Linked DNA regions of Methanococcus maripaludis. The main gene of each other region encodes a partner of the protein of the gene in region 2 in a complex. Links are inferred from orthologs where the notes say so. Each region holds a gene or a part of one and is shown on either strand. Other genes may lie near its edges.

Evidence for each region.
Region 1: the proteins of pyrB (region 2) and pyrI are in contact, whole or in part, in a crystal structure (PDB 2BE9), measured with the Sulfolobus acidocaldarius proteins. The link is inferred for Methanococcus maripaludis from one-to-one orthologs. Residues at the interface, in WP_011278411.1 of Sulfolobus acidocaldarius: Asn83, Leu84, Ala85, Asp86, Arg89, Lys103, Tyr104, Asp105, Gly106, Ala107, Arg109, Phe110, Glu113, His127, Arg169, Glu192; in WP_011278410.1 of Sulfolobus acidocaldarius: Asn115, Tyr117, Cys118, Ile119, Asn122, Asp123, Val124, Glu125, Ala126, Arg141, Glu143, Tyr144, Cys145, Glu146, Ile148.

The regions. Positions count from the first base shown.
Region 1 is NZ_JACDUL010000002.1:402,252-405,470, forward strand. Bases 242-3,187 are described here. They hold pyrI (aspartate carbamoyltransferase regulatory subunit), read left to right. Parts: upstream 242-1,464; coding sequence 1,465-1,911; downstream 1,912-3,187. Other genes in these bases: HNP90_RS04960 (phospholipase D-like domain-containing protein), read left to right, coding at 242-774; HNP90_RS04965 (TfuA-like protein), read left to right, coding at 771-1,415; sucC (ADP-forming succinate--CoA ligase subunit beta), read left to right, coding at 1,964-3,052; HNP90_RS04980 (hypothetical protein), read left to right, coding at 3,065-3,187. Also shown: HNP90_RS04955 (acetylornithine transaminase), read right to left, coding at 1-46; more of HNP90_RS04960, read left to right, coding at 199-241; more of HNP90_RS04980, read left to right, coding at 3,188-3,219. UniProt on the Methanocaldococcus jannaschii protein: Involved in allosteric regulation of aspartate carbamoyltransferase.
Region 2 is NZ_JACDUL010000001.1:469,252-472,426, forward strand. What follows is about bases 6-2,907. They hold pyrB (aspartate carbamoyltransferase), read right to left. Parts: upstream 1,960-2,907; coding sequence 1,051-1,959; downstream 6-1,050. Other genes in these bases: HNP90_RS02640 (bis-aminopropyl spermidine synthase family protein), read left to right, coding at 6-450; HNP90_RS02645 (30S ribosomal protein S8e), read right to left, coding at 504-890; HNP90_RS02655 (DUF2304 domain-containing protein), read left to right, coding at 2,044-2,406; HNP90_RS02660 (hypothetical protein), read left to right, coding at 2,393-2,590; cobM (precorrin-4 C(11)-methyltransferase), read right to left, coding at 2,587-2,907. Also shown: more of HNP90_RS02640, read left to right, coding at 1-5; more of cobM, read right to left, coding at 2,908-3,175. UniProt on the Methanocaldococcus jannaschii protein: Catalyzes the condensation of carbamoyl phosphate and aspartate to form carbamoyl aspartate and inorganic phosphate, the committed step in the de novo pyrimidine nucleotide biosynthesis pathway.

The sequences.
Region 1 (3,219 bases), on a different replicon or contig from region 2:
ATTTTTTCTCATCTGAAATAATTTGTTCTTTTTCTAAAGTGCTCATTCTAACCACCAAGACAATTAAAATCAGTCGTGTGATAAATAAATCATGATTCAAAATTATTTAATAGTACCGAGTTTAAAAATATATTGTTTTTTAAAATAAGTTTTGTAATTTTCACTAAAAATTATTATCAACACGATTAGAGGATTAAAATGGAGTTTGATTTAACCAATATATGTGGATATTTGGCAATTATAAACACGATAGTCCTCGTAATTTTATTTTACATTATTATAAGGTTATTAAAACTTGTAAAAAGTAATTTTGAATATTCAAGAAGTTTAACCTGCCCTGAGGATAGGATTGAAGTATTGAATGACGAAAAATACTATTATTACGTTTTAAATCGAATAAAATATGCCAAAAAAGAAATTGACGTCATTATGTTTTCGATATACTTAAATCCAAAGATATCAGAATTAATCGATGAACTTGTAAATGCGAGAAAGCGTGGAGTTATGGTTAGGGTAATTCTTGAAGAAGAAGTTGGATCAAATATTCTAGCCCAGAGCAAGCTTTCAAGCCAGCACATCATGGTAAAATTCCACGATTCTAAGAAAACACATAATAAATTAATAATTGTGGATGATACGGTTATTGTTGGAAGTCATAACTGGACTGATAAAGCCCTTTTTGAAAATAAGGAATCTGGAATTGCAATATCAAACGAAAATGTTCTTAAAGAGGAAAAAGAATATTTCGAATCATTGTGGAGGTCTGTCGAATGAAAATAGCTATTTTTTCCAAATTAACTATCAAGGAAGATGAAATAAAAGAAAAAATGAAAAACTTTGATGTAGATATTTATCCTCCGATAAAACGTGGAGATTTAACTGCTCAAAAAATCTTTGATTATGACGTCATTGGAATAATCGACGGATGTTTCCTTCAAAATACTGCGGTAGCCCATAGAGAAATTTTAAAGGTCCTTCAAAATAACATCAAAGTATTTGGTGCAGGTTCAATGGGGGCACTCAGAGCTTCGGAATTAGACAGCTGCGGTATGATTGGAGTTGGCTCAGTTTATTCATTATACAAACATGGAATAATTACCGATGATGATGAAGTTGCAGTTACTTTTGATGATAATTTAAATCAGATCACATTTTCAATGATCAGCTTTAGGGAAATGATCAATAATGCAATTAAAGATAAAATAATCGATGAAAATGATTCTAAGAAACTGATTACTTCAGGAAAAGAACTTTATTATCCACTTAGGACTTTTGAAAACGTTATTGAAAAATCGGGAATTTCTGATGAAAAAAAGGAAGTCTTGGAAAAATATCTTAAAAATCAACAAGACATAAAAAGAATCGATGCCTTTGAAATGCTCGAAGAAATTATAAAATATATTGAAAAACAGTAATGATTTAAAACAGTTTTTTAATAGTTATATAAAAATATCTGGTGAAGTTATGAAAATGGAACTTAAGGTAAAACCCATTGAAAACGGAACTGTTATCGACCATATCAGTGGTTCAAAAGCCTTGAAAGTTTATAAAATCTTAAATATCGAAGAAAAACTCCCGATGACCATTGCATTAAACGTGCCTTCAAAAAAAGGTGTTATGAAAGATATCTTAAAAATTGAAGGGCTTGAACTTACAAAAGAGGATGTAAATAAAATTGCGCTAATTTCACCAGATGCAACGATAAACATCATCAAAGAAGGAATCGTCATAAAAAAATTTAAAGTAGACCTCCCAAAAAGAATTGATGGGATAATCAAGTGTACAAACCCAAACTGTATCACGAACAAAGAAAATATTGACGGCAAATTTTCGATTGAACAGAAAAACACGTTAAAAATCAGATGCGAATACTGCGAAAAATTCATTAATTCGATTATAATCTCAAAATAAACACGTATTTACATTTTCAGTAACTATTGTCAACAAACATGCGGTGAATTTTATGAAATTGCACGAATATGAAGCAAAGGAAATTTTTAAAGAAAATGGAATCCCAATTCCAAAAAACAAACTTACTTGCGGTAAAGTCGACAGTATCGATTATCCTGTTGTTATAAAAGCGCAAGTTTTAGTCGGTGGAAGAGGAAAAGCTGGCGGAATCTTATTTTCAGATAATTTAGATGATGCAAACGAAAAAATTGAATCATTGATAGGAAACACGGTAAAAGGAGAAGTCGTTGAAAAAGTACTCCTTGAAGAGCAGATAAAGATTTCAAAAGAATACTATGTTGGCGTTGTTGTTAATAGAAATGAAAAAAACAATGTTGTTATATTTTCAACCGAAGGTGGAGTAGATATTGAAGAAGTAGCTTCAAAAACTCCAGAAAAAATAATAAAATTGCCGTTAGAATCTGGAAAAGAATTTTTACCATACCTTGCAAGAGAAATGCTCAAAAAAGCAGGCATTCCAAGTGCAGAAATTCCAAAAGTTGCAGACGTTTTGTGCAAAGTTTATAAAGCATTCAAAGATATGGATGGAATTTTAGCTGAAATAAACCCGTTAGTGTTTACAGAAGATGGAAAAATCATTGCTGCGGATGCAGTTTTAAATATTGACGACGATGCATACTTTAGACATAATTACGATAAATTTGAAGAATTTGAAAAACAGGAAAAATCCGAATTTGCATACGTTGAACTTGATGGTGACATTGCAGTTATCGGAAACGGTGCAGGACTTACCCTTGCAAGCATGGATATTGTAAAAGAGTTCGGCGGAGAACCTGCATGTTTCTTGGATGTTGGTGGTGGTTCGACCAGAGAAACTGTAAAAAAAGCACTTTTAAAAGCAACTTCTAGAAAAAATGTTAAAGGAGCATTTATCAATATTCTTGGTGGAATTACTAGATGTGATGAAGTCTCATTGGGAATTGTAGACGTTTTAAATGAAAATCCAAACCTTAAATTTGCAGTTAGAATGATGGGAACTAACGAAGAAGAGGGAAGAAAAATCCTCTCTGAAAATGGAGTAAGTTTCGAAAATTCAATGGACGGGGCAGCAAAAGCACTTACAGAACTAATAAATAGTTAACTGTGATTTTACATGTTTAAACTCCGAAAAAAAAAGCCTGAAACTGTTTCAAGAGATAAATATGAGGATATTAAAAAGATATATCTTGAATCTAAAAAATCTTATATCGCACTCGAAGCAAAATATAAACATGAATTATACACAAACAGCCAGTTAAAAAGTGAAAT
Region 2 (3,175 bases):
ACCATATTTACTGATCCACCATATACCCTAAACGGCGCGGTACTTTTCATGTCCAGAGGTATCGAAGCACTCGGAGATAACGGTATATTGTATCTTGCATTCTCTCACAAGCCTGTAGAGGAATACATTGAACTGCAAAAATCAATCAACAATATGAACTTTTTAATTTACGAATTAATTCCCGGATTTAACTTCTATGAAGGAACAGAAATTATTGGAAACACCACATTTCTGGCAAGACTCGTTGGAAAAAATTTGAAAAAGATAGAAGTTAATTCTGAAAAAATATACACGGGAGAATTAAAACCAACTTTAAGATACTACCAGTGCATGAACTGCAAAAAAATCCACGAAGTTGGAGATAAAATAAAAAGAATAGAAGAGTTAACCTGTGAATGTGGTGGAAAGAAATTTTCGATGGTTAAACGATCGAAAGTAAAACAGAACTAACTAATATACTTAAAAATAAAAATTTTAAATTTTTTTAAAATAAAAAAAGAGAATTATTCTGTTAATAAAACAGCGTTTACAACACCATCTTGTCCAGGTCTTGAGGTAACTTTTGCTTTACCCATTTCTGTTTCGATGATTGCGCCTTTTGTCATAACGTTTCTTCTGATGTAGTGTTTGTTTGCTTTGTTGTCGAGAACTTTTGTTACAGCAACTTTTTTACAAACTTTGTTTGCTTGATCAAAGACGTTTGCGTAGTTTGTTTTTTCCAACTTAACTTTTAAGTTTGCGCCCCTGCATCTTACAATTTTTCTTTTGATTCTGTCTGAAATTTGTGTTTCTGCTGCAGGTCTTCCCATTTCTCTTTTATGTTTCTTTGCAGCTCTCCAGACTTTAGCTCCTGTTGAGAGCCTTCTGCTTGCTCCTTGCCAAATTGCCATGATTACACCTTATTCTCGTTTATTTTTTTAAAAAAATCGAAGTTTTTCCGTATATCTAATAAATTTTTTGAGAGAGTATGCGAGTATAATATGTGATTGCTATAATACTATAAAAAATTAACTGCATTTCAAAATAGGTTAAATAAGTATAATAGTTTGATTATTTTATTGAATCTTCAAATAAAAGCTTTAAAATCGCCATTCTTACAGGAACTCCATAAAATGACTGTTTAAAGTATCTTGCCTGTGGAATATTATCAACTTCAGAATCGATTTCATCAACCCTTGGAAGGGGGTGCATGATAACCACATTTTTGTTTCCAATATGCTCTTTTGAAAGACGATATATTCCTTTTACTTTGTAGTATTCGTTAACATCGACAAACCTTTCTTTCTGAATCCTCGTCATGTAAACAACATCAACATCGTCAATTTCAACGTCAGTCATTTCTGAAAGTTTTAGTTTTCCATCGATATCTTCAATTACTTCTCTTGGCATTTTAAGTTCATCAGGAGCAATTAATTTTATTTCCACACTTTTAAAGAGTGATAATGCCTGACACAACGAGTGAACGGTTCTTCCGTACTTTAAATCACCGATAAATGCGATTTTTAAATTTTCAATGTGTCCAACTTCTCTTTTAATCGTATACAAATCAAGAAGCGTCTGTGTCGGGTGCTGGTTTGATCCATCTCCAGCGTTTATAACCGGAACTTTTGAATTTTCACTCGAAAGTCGTGCAGCCCCTTCTGATGGGTGCCTTATTGCAATCAAATCGCTGTAACCACTGATTACTTTGATAGTATCTGCTAAAGATTCGCCCTTGGTTACAGAAGTATTTGAAATATCTGTAAAACCAATAACATTTCCGCCAAGTCGTTTCATTGCAGTTTCAAACGAAAGTCTTGTCCTGGTTGAGGGTTCATAAAAAAGAGTTGCGAGTATTCTTCCATTTAAAAAATCACAGTGACCGTTTTCATTTAAAATAGCTTCCATTTTTTCGGATTCGTTTAAAATATTCAGAATTTCTTCCCGACCGATGTCTCTCATCGAAATTAAATGCCTCATCAAACCACCGACATTTTTCATTAGTTATAAATTAAATATATATAAAATTATGGTGCAACATATATATGCAGACGAGGTGTATTAATGGAACCTGTTCAAATTATCGGGATTATTGTTGGCTTTATTGTTATTTTAAAAATTACAGTACAGGCTAAAAAAAGTGCGATTTCACCATTTACTGCACTAACCTGGATTTTCGGATGGATTTTTGTAATGTTTATGGTAAGTTTTCCAAATTTCCTTGGGAAAATTGCACATGTTCTTGGAATCGGAAGAGGTATTGATTTTTTAGTTTACTTTGGAATCATAATCCTGTTTTTCTTAGTTTACAAATCATATTTAAGGGCAGAACACCTTGAAAGAGAAATTACTACGATTGTTTCAGAAATTGCAATTAATGAAAGATACAATAAAAAAACAAAAGGTGAAAATGATGGAAAACTATGAATTAGTAATGGAAACTGCGCCTTATGTTCAGAATATGGAATATATAAGAGAATTAATTGAAGAATCAGCCGATATAAAAGAATTAAAAATAAAATTAGTTGAATTAATAAATAATGAACAGAACGTTCCAAAAAAGACGGATTTGAAAATTTTAATGGAAAAAATAGAAGAATTAGGCCTTTAATTTTTAGGCTTTCTAAATTCGTGTTCAAAATCTTTGTCGTAAAGTTTTGAATAATCATAATTAGTTGGATTTGTTACATTTCCAACAATTATAAGGGCTGTTTTTGTAATTCCTTCGCCTTTTACTTTTTCAGAGATATCGTTCAATGTTCCCCTGATTTTTTTCTCATCAGGCCATGATGCATGATATACTACTGAAACTGCGGTATCTTCAGGGTAACCGCCTTCGATTAACTCACTGCATACCTTTTCAATCATTCCTGTTCCAAGATAAATTGCCATTGTAGCGTTGTGTTTTGCGAGTGCGATTAAACTTTCTTTTGCAGGTTTTGGAGTTCTTCCTTCAGGTCGTGTAATTATTACTGTTTGTGAGACATCTGGAAGTGTCAGTTCTGATTTTAAAGTTGCAGCAGCTGCAAAAAGCGATGTAACTCCGGGAATGATATTTACATCAATTTCATATTTTTCCAATTCATCAATCTGCTCTTTTATTGCACCGTAGAGTGCAGGGTCTCCAGTATGAACCCTTACAACCGTTAAACCGTTATTGATTCCGTTTACTGCAACGTCAATTACTTCATCAAGT